2 regions of the Thermocrispum sp. genome follow, and region 1 is predicted to be linked to the other one. Evidence: riboswitches for the same ligand, from Rfam matches in the RefSeq annotation. Region 1 holds a riboswitch; the other holds the start of a gene.

The links. A riboswitch is a leader RNA that binds a small molecule or an ion and turns the genes downstream of it on or off. The one in region 1 is predicted to bind S-adenosylmethionine.
Region 2: linked by a shared signal. The riboswitch ahead of CXP56_RS02925 (ATP-binding cassette domain-containing protein) and the one ahead of thrC (threonine synthase) in region 1 are both predicted to bind S-adenosylmethionine.

Annotation. Positions count from the first base shown of each region.
Region 1 covers NZ_PKFA01000051.1:68,818-75,052, reverse strand. The annotation lists gene CXP56_RS12095 (helix-hairpin-helix domain-containing protein) at 1-10, shown strand, start outside; gene CXP56_RS12090 (ComEC/Rec2 family competence protein) at 10-2,832, shown strand; gene thrC (threonine synthase) at 3,369-4,643, opposite strand; SAM riboswitch class I at 4,657-4,788, opposite strand; gene holA (DNA polymerase III subunit delta) at 5,659-6,235, shown strand, end outside.
Region 2 covers NZ_PKFA01000014.1:61,998-68,232, forward strand. The annotation lists gene CXP56_RS02905 (VOC family protein) at 1-99, shown strand, start outside; gene CXP56_RS02910 (protein-tyrosine phosphatase family protein) at 663-1,127, opposite strand; gene CXP56_RS02915 (ABC-F family ATP-binding cassette domain-containing protein) at 1,186-2,946, opposite strand; gene CXP56_RS02920 (4-(cytidine 5'-diphospho)-2-C-methyl-D-erythritol kinase) at 2,975-3,931, opposite strand; gene CXP56_RS02925 (ATP-binding cassette domain-containing protein) at 4,088-5,137, opposite strand; SAM riboswitch class I at 5,323-5,415, opposite strand; gene rsmA (16S rRNA (adenine(1518)-N(6)/adenine(1519)-N(6))-dimethyltransferase RsmA) at 5,935-6,235, opposite strand, start outside.

The DNA.
Region 1 (6,235 bases):
CACGGTGTGATGTCGAGCCTGGGTGGCCGCAACGCCCGCTGCCCGGATGCTCATGTCCGAGACACGGCTTCCGCCGGCGCTCGGTCGGACTCGGTGCGGGCTGGTCCCGATGTCCGCCTGGTTCCCGCAGCGGCGCTGGTGTGGGTTTCAGGGCTTGCAGGTGCACTGGTCGGCTGGTGGTGCGCCCCGCTCCTGGGTGGGCTCGCAGTGGTTGCGGCGCTGATGTTGCTCCGCATCCGGGTGGCGGTCGGTCTTGCGGCGGCGTTGCTGGTCTGCGGGTTGCTCGCGGTGGGGGTGCTCGGGATCAGCTTGCACCGCGCAGAGACTGATCCGTTGCGGTCCGTCGCCGAGAGCGGCGGGACGGCCGAGATGAGGCTGACCGTCGCCGAGCGCCCCAGACCGATCCGTGCCGCGGGGTATGCCGACGACCGTGCGGGCTCGGTAGTGATGGTGGCCACCGAGGCCGATCAGGTCGTGGTGGGGAAGCGACTCGTGGAGAGATCCGGCCGTGTCCTCGTCGTGGCGCGAGCCGACGGATGGGCGAGCCTGCTACCTGGTCAAATGGTGACTGCCGAGGGCTCCTTGTCGGCAGCCCGAGGTGGAGACATGACCGTGGCCGTGCTGCACGTACGCAGCCCACCGCTGGCCGTCACCCCGGCGCCGTGGTGGCAGGAGGTTGCGGCGCGATTTCGCGCGGCCATGCGTGACGCCACGCAGGTGCTCGAGCCCGAGGAAGCAGGTTTGCTGCCGGGGTTGGTCATCGGCGACACGGCGCGGATGACGCCACAACTGCAGGAGGAGTTCCGTGACGCGGGCCTGGCGCACCTAGTAGCGGTCTCGGGGTCGAACCTCGTCGTTGTGTGCGGAGCAGCGCTTGCGGTGACGCGGGCGGTACGGCTCGGGCCGCGGACTTCGGCAATCGCAGCTGGTGCCGTGCTGACCGCATTCGTGATCGTGGTCGGGTACGAGCCGAGCGTGCTGCGCGCCGGGGTCATGGCCGCTGTCGGGCTAATGGCGTTGTGCCTGGGGCGTGAGGGGTCGGCCGTGCCCGCGCTTTGCGTCGCGGTGGTCCTCCTCGTCCTGCTGGATCCTGCGATGGCCGTCAACGTGGGCTTCGCACTGTCGGTTGTCGCAACAGCGGCATTGGTCCTGGTCGCGCCCGGATGGGTGGAGGCTCTGCGTCGCCGACGGGTGCCTCGGGTCGTCGCAGAAGGGCTCGTCGTCCCACTGGTGGCGTTCGTCGCCACTGTGCCCATCCTGGCGGGCGTGACCGGCGAAGTCGGCCTGATGACCGTCGCCGCCAACGTGCTCGCCGCTCCGGTGGTGCCGCTGGCAACGGTGCTGGGCTTCGTGGCCGTGCTGACGGCGCCGCTGCTGTCCTGGCTCGCGGAGATCTTCGTGTATGCGGCGGGCCCTGAGATGACGTGGCTGATCGTCGTCGCGCGCCACGCGGCCGCCGTTCCCGGGGCGGTCGTCTCGTGGCCGGACGGATGGTGGGGCGGTCTGCTGGCGATGACTGTCTGCGGGGTTGTGGTTGTCCTGCTGCACAGTCGGCGATGGCGGCTCGTCGCGACGACGGTTGTGCTGGTCGTCGCCGTCGTGGTCGTGCCCGCCAAGGCGTGGCGACCTGGCTGGCCGCCGCCCGGGTGGGTGATGGTCGCGTGCGACGTCGGCCAGGGCGACGGGTTGGTGCTGGCCACCGGCCGCCCAGGTGAGGCCGTCGTCGTGGACACCGGCACGGAGCTCGGTCACATCGACGACTGCCTCGACCAGCTGGGGATCGCGACGGTACCGGTCGTGCTGCTCAGCCACCTGCATGCCGACCATGTCGGAGGTCTGGCTGCAGTGGTGGAGGGACGCTCGGTCGGTGGGGTGGCCGTCGGTGACGGTCGATCTCCGGGCTGGGCGTGGCGCGAGGTGCAGCAGATCGCCGACCGCCGACGGCTGCCGTTGCTGCGGCTGCGGGCAGGGGAGCAGCTGCGATGGCCGCAGCTGACCGTGGACGTCCTCGGCCCGCGTCACCTCCCGAAGGGTGGGGACGACGGGAGAGGCGGAGAGGAAGGAACGGTGATCAACAACGCATCGGTGGTCCTGCGGGCCACGACACCGGTGGGCCGTGTGCTGCTCACCGGAGACATCGAGCAGGCTGCGCAGGCAGGCCTGCTTGCTGCAGGGGTGGACCTGCGGGCGGACGTGCTGAAGGTTCCGCATCACGGATCGCGCTACACGTTGCCGGACTTCCTGGCCGCGGTGGCTCCGCGAGTGGCGATCATCAGCGTCGGCGCGGACAACCGGTACGGCCATCCGAGTCCGATGCTGGTCAAGGCGCTGCGGTCGGCCGGTGTGCTCGTTGCCCGGACAGACGTCAGCGGTGACGTCGCCGTCGCACCGGGACCGAACGGAGCCCTGTCGGTCCACGGCGAACGCGCACAGCCTTCCCCGGGCCGTGGTCTGCCGATTGGTGTGCACGACACGGCTGCTGGGCACGGTTACCAGCGAGCGCCGAGGTGCGCCGTATGCCACGGCCGAAGCCGGAGGGACGAGGATCCGCGTCGCCAGGAAAGGCCGGCCGCATGTCCGCGAGCGCGGCCACAACCGCTGAGACCGCCAGCACCGGTGGGCCGGCCACGTTCGAGGCGATCCGGCTGCCGCGAGCGATCCGGCTGCCGCAGGCAGTGCGGTGAGCTGGAACGGCCGCACACGGCTCAGGCCGAGACCTGCTGCGCAAACGGTCCAAACGGATCAGGTGGCCCCTGCAGCGTGGGCCCCTGCACCGTGCTGGCCATAGCCGCTGGGGCTGTCCGGGACTACTGGGTCCGCCCGGACCGCTGAAGCGATCTCCTCCAGCGGGGATAGGCGCGCACGCTTGAGCTGAGTCGCGCTGCGTGAGAAGCCCGGCACCCAAGGAGATGCTTACCGCCAGGGCGCCAATCAGCACGGCTAGGCCGGCCAGCACCGCTGGAGCGATCTCCCGCTCGCTCCGCCTGGCGGCGACGGCCCACGCGCACCCGGCCGGTACAGCGTGTGTTCGGGCCGGGATGCGGTGGGAAGGGAAGCCTGCTGCTGAGCCGAAGCGGGATGCGCCAGAAGCCCGGCCGCTAGGAGATGTGCGCTGCTAGGACCGACCAGCACCAGGAGCGTCGGCCGTTGTCGCTGGGCCGACTGGTACCGCTGGGCTGACCAGCACCGGTGGTGCGATCTCCTCCAGCTGGGAAGGGCGGGCACGGCCGAGCCGAATCGCGCTGCGCGACAAGCCCGCTGCTCGGAGAGGTGCACCGCTGAGGTCAGCCCCGCCGTCGAAGCCGGCCCGCGCCGCGGCAGCTGATCGGACCGCTGAGCCCCCCCGCCGGTGACTCTCGCCGGCTCGCCTACTTGGCCAGGGCCGCGCGGACGGCGTCGACCGTGGGCTCGACCGTCGCCTTGGGGCCGACGTGATCCTGCACGGCGTCGAGCGTCTTCAGGCCGTCGCCGGTGATCAGCAGGACGATCTCCTCGTCCGGGTCGATCTTGCCCGTGTCGATGAGCTTCTTCGCGGTCGCGACGGTGACCCCGCCCGCGGTCTCGGCGAACACCCCTTCAGTGCGTGCGAGCAGGCGAATGCCCTCGACGACTTCCTCGTCGGTGACGTCCTCGACGGCGCCGCCGGTCCGCCGCACCACGTCGAGCACGTACGGGCCGTCGGCCGGGTTCCCGATGGCCAGGGAACGGGCAATGGTGTTCGGTTTGACCGGCTGCACCACGTCATAGCCCTGCTTGAAGGCGTTGGACACCGGTGCGCAGCCGCTGGCTTGCGCCCCGAACACTTTGTACGGCGTCGGTTCGACCAAACCCACCTCGCCCAGCTCCCGGAAGCCCTTGTCCACCTTGGTCAGCTGCGACCCGGAGGCGACCGGTACGACGATTTGCGGCGGGATACGCCACCCGAGCTGCTCGGCGACCTCGAACGCGAGGGTCTTCGAGCCCTCCGAGTAGTACGGCCGCACGTTGACGTTGACGAAGGCCCACGACTCGTTCTCCGCGGCCAGCTCGGTGGCCAGTCGGTTGACGTCGTCGTACGTGCCGTCCACCGCGATGAGCGAGCCGTCGTACACCGCGGTGGTGAGGATCTTGGCGCGCTCGAGCGAGGCGGGGATCAGCACCACGGAGTCCCACCCGGCCCGCGCGGCCGCAGCGGCGACGGCGTTCGCCAGGTTGCCGGTCGACGGGCACGCGAGCACCGAGAAGCCGAACTCGCGGGCCGCGGCGAGCGCGACCGCCACGACGCGGTCCTTGAACGAGTGCGTGGGGTTCCCGGTGTCGTCCTTGATCCACAGCCGCCGGACCCCGAGCGCCTTGGCCAGCCGGTCGGCGCGGATCAGCTTGGTACAGCCCGGCTCGGTGTTGGGGAACTCCTCGACGTTGCTCGGCACGGGCAGCAGGTTCTTGTAGCGCCAGATGTTGCGCGGGCCCGCTTCGATCTGCTCGCGGGTGATCCGGCCGAAGTCGTAGGCGACCTCCAGCGGCGAGAAGTCCTCACTGGAGACGAACTCCGGTGCCAGCGGCTGGCGGTGCCCCTCTTCCTTGGACACCAGCTCGACGGCCGGGCCGAGATCGACGGACTTGCCGGAGCGCACGGTGGACGGGGCACCAAAAGTTGCAGTCATCGCGAGGTTCCTCTCCTCATCTTTCCCACGGAATGGGCCGGAATTGGCACCGTGCTCGTCAGCTACCTCGCGGATCCGAGATGACTGGCTGACGCCGGTTGCCGGGGCTTCACAGGGCCGGTCCCTCTGCCCCTCTTGATGAGCGTTGTTCAGTTGTCCTGCAGGTCGCCCCGCAGCTTCGGTGGACAGCCGACTGGCATCCTCGGCTCACCCTACGGCACGGCCGGGACGAGCCGCCAGTTCGTCTCAGATCCGGAGATCGAGATCACGCGACCGGCTGGACGTGCCTGCCGGCTCTTGCGTGCGAGGGGCGCATCGCGCTCGGCTACTGCTGCCGCAGGAATCCGCTCCACACTCACCGGCTCGGCTGCCTGCCGAAACCCGCACCCGCTTGCCAGCAGATTGCTGCGGCAGTTCGTTCCTCCATGCGTCCAGCTGACACGGTGAGTTGTCGACCTCGCGCGTCGACAGTGACGGGACCGGCTCGCTCGTCGCCGGTCGCGAAGGCCTGGTCGTGCCGGCCACTGGCTGTTGCGGATCGCTGGCCGCGACGGCGCCTGTTGTGGATCGCTGGCCGCCTTGCTGGCGCCTGTTGCGGATCGCTGGCCGCCTCGTTGGCGCCCGTCGCGGATCGCTGCCCTTCGCTCCCTGGCTGTTGCCGAATCCTGTCCGCCTCGTGCGTCGCTCGCCGTTGGAAACCTGCTTGTGTCGGCCGCTGGCCGCCGCGAAACGCCTGATCGCTCGGCCGTCGGCTGCTGCGAGGTGCCGCCCGGCAAGTCCGCCGACTGCCGTGGAATCCGCTCCACGGTCGCCGCGTGCCACGGGAACTACCGGTTTCGTGAGCAGGGGGGCGCACGAACAGCTCCCGCTGATGGTCGCCGTTTCCGTGGCGCAGTCAGGCTTGCCCCGCGGTGTGCCGTTGTTCCCGGAGACGACAGGACCCTGTGCCGCTATCCGTCAGCTCCCGGACGGGCTCGGACCGCCGACGTCGGCCCGGCGTGGCAGGATTCCACGCGTGAGTGCTGGCACCTCCCACCCTCCGGCCGTGCACGTGGTCCTCGGCGACGAGGAACTGTTGGTGGAGCGCGCGGTGCGGGACACCCTGGCGGCCGCGCGGCGCGTCGATCCCGCGGTGGATCTCACGCGGCTGAAGGCCGCGGACCTGACCGCGCCGTACCTGCTGGAGATGATCAGCTCCACCCTGTTCAGTGAGGGGCGGGTCGTCGTGCTGGAAGCGGCGCAGAGCGTGAGCGAGGAGATCGGCAAGGCGATCCTCGACTACGCCAAAGCGCCGTCCGACGGCGTCGTCCTCGTCGTGCTGCACTCCAACAGCGGCGGCACCAAGGCAGGCAAGGCGCTGCCTGCGGCGTTGCGCAAGGCAGGCGCGCAGATCACCGAGTGCGCCAAGATCACCAAGCCGGCCGAGCGGGAGGCGTTCGTCAAGGCCGAAATACGCCGTGCCGGAGGCAAGATCGACGCGGCGGCCGTCACCGCGTTGATCGACGCGGTCGGCTCCGACCTGCGTGAGCTCGCCATGGCCGCTTCCCAGCTGGTCGCGGACACCGGCGGGACCGTGACCGAGGAAGCGGTGC
Region 2 (6,235 bases), on a different contig from region 1:
TTCATCCAGGAGCCGACCGAGATGGGCCCGGTGGTCACCGCGGTGCTGGACGACACCTGCGGCAACCTGATCCAGCTCACCAGCCCCGCTGCCGGCTGACCAGGAGCTTCCGGCGCCAGCCGGGATCGTCGGCGGCCAAACCTGCCTTTGGGCGCGCTCTCGACCGCCGGTCAGCCGGCCCCGAGGCTTGGGCATGCACTCCGGCGCCATCCGGGCACGAACCCAAGCGCCTGCCAGCCGAGCCCCGGCACCAACCGAAACACGGGCCAACTCGATCGCCAGCCACCCGAGGCCGCACCGGACACAAACTCATCCCCTCATCACCGGGGGAGTCCATGAAACCCAGCCGCGCCCAACACCACCCAGAGCACCAGCCGGATCGCCGAGTGCACCACCGACAGCGGGCGCAGCGGCCACACCGAGCACTCGCCCCGACCACGCGAGCGCCCGCTGATCTTCACCACCCCATCACCTGCACCAAGTTCAATCGAAACCCGCACCGGCCCCACCCGGCCTCTGGTAACCGGAACCTTGGGTTCCGGCGGCATGCACATCGCTGAGCGCTGACCCACAGCGGTCGGCCCACCCTGCACCACGGTCAATTCCGTCCGTCGGCACACGGCTGCCGGCGCTGTCGCGCATTCTCAAAACCACGTCGCGGACTAGTCGCGGCGTCCCCCGGCGCCAACCGGATCAGCGGCAACCCAGGCACGCTGCCAACGCGTCTCCACCGCACGAGGGTGGTAGCGCGCCCGCACCCACGCGACAGCCTCCGCGGCGGGAACACCACTCAACGTGGCCAGGATCGCCAATGCCGTCCCGGTACGGCCGACCCCGGCGCCACAGGCGATCTCGACACGTTCCTCCGGAGCACGCGCATGTGCTTCACGGAGCGCGTCGACGGCATCGGCGCGGTCGCGGGGAAGCCGGAAGTCGCCCCACTGAACCCACCGGTTCGGCCAGGCGGTGATGCCCGGATCGCGCCCCAGCAGGTAGACCGCGAATTCCGGCGCCGGAACGTCGCCACGCGGCCGCTTGACGCCCGTCCCGCGCACCTTGCGTCCGTCCGGAAGCCGGATCACTCCCGGCTCGTCGTCCCAGTGACCCAGCTCCCCCTCCTCGTCCACCACCGGCGTGCAGCAGCGATCAGCAACGAGCCGAACTCGCCCGCACGACCCGTCCGGACTATTCAAGACCTTCGGCCAGCTCCAGCCAGCGCTGCTCCACCGACTCCTTCTCCGCCAGCACGCTCTTCAGTTCCGCGTCGAGCTCGAGCAGGCGATCCGGATCCGTAGCCGCTTCCGCCAGCGCGGCGTGCAGGCTCTTCTCCTTCTCCTGCAGGGTGTCGAGCTTGCGCTCCAGGCGCGCCAGCTCCTTGCGCGCCGCCCGCTCCTCGGCCGCTCGCGATGGCGTCTTGGCGGCCTCCCGCTGGGGCGGTTTCCGCTCCGCCAGCGCGTCACGCCGCCGCGCCAGGTACTGCTCGATCCCGCCCGGCACGTTGGTCACCGCGCCGTCCCCGTACAGCGCGACCACCGTGTCGCACACCCGCTCGATGAGATAGCGGTCGTGGGACACCACGATGAGGCTGCCCGCCCAGTCGTCGAGCAGATCCTCGAGCTGCTGCAGGGTGTCGATGTCCAGATCGTTGGTCGGCTCGTCGAGCAGCAACACGTTCGGCTCGGCCATCAACAACCGGCACAACTGCAACCGACGGCGCTCGCCGCCGGACAACTCCTCGACGGGCGTCCACTGCCGCGCCGGCGGGAACCCGAGCCGCTCGGCGAGCTGGGACGCGGTCAGCTCGCGCTTGCCCAGCACGATGCGGCGGGCGACCTCCTCCAGCGCTTCGATCACCCGCAACTGGCCCGGCAGGTCGTCCAGTTCCTGCCGCAGCCAGGCCAGTCGCACGGTCTTGCCGCGCACCACGCGGCCCGATTCCGGCAGCAGGTCCCCGGCAAGCACCCTGAGCACCGACGTCTTGCCCGACCCGTTCACCCCGACCAGGCCGATCCGGTCGCCCGGCCCGATCCGCCAGGTGACGTCGTCCAGCAGCCGCCGGGAGCCCAGCGTCAGCGACACGCCCTCCAGCTCCAGCACCGTCTTGCCGAGCCGGCGCTTGGCGAACGCCTGCAGCTCCACCGTGTCGCGCGGCGGCGGGACGTCCGCGATCAGCGCCTCGGCGGCCTCGATCCGGAACCGCGGCTTCGACGTGCGCGCCGGCGGTCCCCGGCGCAACCAGGCGAGTTCCTTCCGAACCAGGTTCAGCCGCTTCTCCTCCGCGGCAGCGGCCAGCCGCGCGCGTTCGGCCCGCGCGAAGATCCAGTCCGAATAGCCACCCTCGTACTGTTCGACCCGCCCGTCGACGACTTCCCAGGTGCGCTCGCACACGGTGTCCAAGAACCACCGGTCGTGCGTGACCACCACCAGGGCGACGCGGCGAGCCACCAGGTGATCGGCCAGCCACTGAATGCCCTCGACGTCCAGGTGGTTGGTCGGTTCGTCGAGGACGACCAGGTCCAGCTCGCCCACCAGCGCGGCTGCCAGCGCGACCCGCCGCCGCTGCCCACCGGACAGCGTGCCGGCCGGCGTGTCCCAGCCAAAGGCAGCGATGCCCAGCCCGTCGACGATGCTGCGCACCCGCGGATCGGCCGCCCACTCGTGATCGGCGGCGAAGTCCTTCAGCACGACGTCCCGGACCGTGGCGTCCGGATCCAGTTCGCTGCGCTGGGTCACCACCGCCATGCGCAGGTCGCGCGCCCGGCTGACCCGGCCGGCATCCGGCGGTTCGAGCCCGGCCATCACCTCCAGCAGCGTCGTCTTCCCGCTGCCGTTCAGGCCGACCACGCCGATGCGCTCCCCGGCGTGGACGCCGAGCGAGACGCCGTCCAGCAGCACACGCTCGCCGAACGCCTTGCTGACTGACTCCAGGTTGATCAGGTTGCTCACGCGCGAACCTCGGGCTCGGTCACCTGCTTCACGCATGCACCTCGGGCGGGGTCGGTTTGCTCGGCTCGCCGGCGCTGACCACGCGCGCACCCGGCACCGGGCCCTGTGCCACGCGCACCGTGCGGCAGACCCCGGCCCCGGCCAGCTCCGCCGCCACTTCCACCGCGGCATCGGCGTCGCTGCACAGGAATGCGCACGTCGGGCCGGACCCGGACACGATACCGGCCAGTGCCCCCGCGTCCACGCCGGCTCGCAACGTGCGCCGCAGCGACGGCCGCAACGACACCGCGGCCGCTTGCAAGTCGTTGCCCAGCAGCAACCCCACCTGCCGGGGGTCACCGGACGCCAGCGCCTCCAGCAACGGCTGGTGGGAGCCGATCCGTGGCGGGTCCCCTTCGGATCTGAGCCGGTCGAGTTCGTCGTAGACGCGCGGCGTGGACAGGCCGCGGTTGCCGAACGCCAGCACCCAGTGGTACGTGTGCCTGCCCAGGACCGGTACCAGCTGTTCGCCCCGGCCCGTGCCCAGCGCGGTACCGCCGGACAGCGCGAACGGCACGTCGCTGCCGATGCGCGCGCCGATCTTCATCAGCTCCTCGCGGCTGATCTCCAGCCGCCACAGCGCGGCCAAGCCCACCAGCGCCGCGGCGGCATCGGCGCTGCCGCCTGCCATGCCGCCCGCCACCGGGATGCCCTTGTTGATGAGCACCCGCACCTTGGTCTCGTCTTCGGACCGGCCGACGTGCGCAGCCAGCTCGCGCACCGCTCGCCAGGCGAGGTTGTTCGCGCCCCGTGGCACGTCGTCCGCGCCTTCGCCGGTGACGTCGATGCCCGGCTCCTCCCCCGCCGCGACGGTGACCTCGTCGGTCAGCGACAGCGCCTGGAAGACCGACGTCAGCTCGTGATACCCGTCGGGTCGCTTGTCGCCGACCGACAGGTGCAGGTTGATCTTCGCCGGCACTCGCACGGTGACCGGGGGAGGTACCACGGCAAGCACGAACCTCAGCCTACGCCTGCACCATCCGGCCGCCCCAGCGTGTGTCCTGCCCACGCGCCACGGGCGACAGTGCCGTGCTGACCCGTGCCGTGCTGGCCACCGATCCGCATCGCCGCGCAGCAGACACAGGCCTGCCCGGCGAAGAACTCACGCGGCGGTCTGCAGCAGCTGCTCGACCACCTCGTGACGTGCCGGGGCCGCCGGGGCCGGAGCGGTCGTGTGCACGGCGACCAGGCCGCCGTGGTCGCGAATCCACGCCAGCGCCTGGTCCGCCCGGTCGCCTTGCACGCCGATGCGGTAGCGGGCCACCGGGGTCTCGACCACGCGCGTCATGCCACCGCTGATGGTGGCGATCTGCACGTCGTTGCGGTCTGCGGCCGCGGGCAGCAGCGTGTTCACCGTGGCGTGCCCGACCAGCAGCACGTCCGCCACGGCGTCGAACTCCCGCGCCACCTGCGGGGCCGACGTCACCTTCGGCAGCAAGGCGTGGGCCGTGTAGCTGGACTGGTCGGTCAGCAGCGACAGCACCGTGCCCGCCTCAAGCAGGCGCCCGTCGGCGAGCAGCGCGACACCGTCGCACAGCTTGCGCACCACGGCCGCCTGCCTCGTCGCCAGGACCACGGTGATGCCCAGTTCGGCACGCGCCCGGTCGATGGCGGCAAGCACACCCGCGGCCTGCTCGACGTCGAGGCCTGCCGTCGGCTCGTCGATCAGCAGCACCGACGGCTGCGCGGCCAGTGCGCGGGCCAGCACCACCCGGCGCCGCTGCCCCTCGTTGAGCTCGCTCGGCGCGCTGATCGCCGCGCGACTCAGCCCCACCAGGTCCAGCAGCTCGGCGACGCGAATCCGGCGGGCGGCACCGTCCAGGCCCAGCTGCTCCAGCGGCAGCGCCACATTGCCCGCCACGGTGCGCTCCGCGCGCAACGTGTAGTCGTCGACCAAGGTGAACTGGGTCCGCAGGTCACGCAGCTTGCGGCCGGTCAGCGCACCGGTGTCCAGCTCGTCGACCAGAATCCGGCCTGCCTCCGGCGCCTCGCGCAGCGCCAGCAGCCGCAGCAACGTGGTCTTGCCCGCGCCTGCCGGGCCGAGCAACCCGAAAATCGCGCCGGACGGGATCTCGAATGTCACGTCACGCAGGGCGGACGGCGGATGTTCGCGGGAAGGGATGGTCTTGGTGATCGTGTCGATGATGATCAAGTCGGTCTCCTGAAAGCCGCGCAACCCAACGCACACCGCTTCCGCGCATGCGAAACGGATTGCGAAAAGGGAATCGAGGACGAACGGGTGGCAGGGTCGTCAGCGGCAACAAGCACAGACCGTGCGCTTGCACTGATCGACGACGCGACGCTTGGTCAGCAACAGAGACCGAAACATGCCAAACTCCTCCATCGGTCCTGGCGTTAGCACCTGCCCACCGAGGTGGGTGGTTGCTGCGACGTCATCGAGCCAGGTCTCTCGGCCGCTCGGGATGGATGCCCTTGCATTACAGCCGATGGCGTTCGTCATTGGCAACACCGGCCGATCCGTTCTTGTTCCACATCACACGGATCGCCGCGTCAGCGGACGCCGATCTTGACGCAGCGTCGCCCGATTTCCGCGGCACAACGGCCAGGTGAGTGAAGTTCGACGAGGTGATCCGATTGCACCCGGTAACAGGACGATTTCGCCTGGTCAGCGCAAAAAGCGAGCTCCGTTTCGGCGGCCGCGCCGGTAATTCAACCGAAAGTATGAGCCGCGGGTGCCCGGCGACCGAGCGATCGGCCAGCTCGTGCGCGCCCGTTCCGCACCCGCCGGCGGCAACCCTGCCCCTGCGGTCCGCACCCGCTGCCCGTGTGACCGGCCACCGTCGATACCCGCTGTCGCTGACCGGCAGGCATGCCCGCGGCCGCTGACCGGCAGGGACCGGCCCCGCGCAGGGTCGGTGCTTGCTCCTGGCGCAGCCCGACCCCGCGTCCCGACCTACCGGCCCCGCGCAGGATCGGTGCCTGTCCCGGCTACCCACGCACCGCAACCAGGCGAGCAAAATCCGCCACGGCCAGCTGCTCCCCTCGAGCAGCCGGATCGATGTCCGCGGCCCGCAGCAGCTTCTCCGCCTGCTGTGCCGACCCCGCCCATCCGGCCAGCGCGGCACGAAGTGTCTTGCGCCGCTGCGCGAAAGCCGCATCCACCACGGCGAACACCTCGTCGGCAGGCACCTGCGCGGGCGGCTCGCCGCGCTGGAAGGCCACCAGCGCCGAGTCCACGTTGGGCACTGGCCAGAACACCGCTCGCGGCACCGCAGCCACCTTCTTCGCC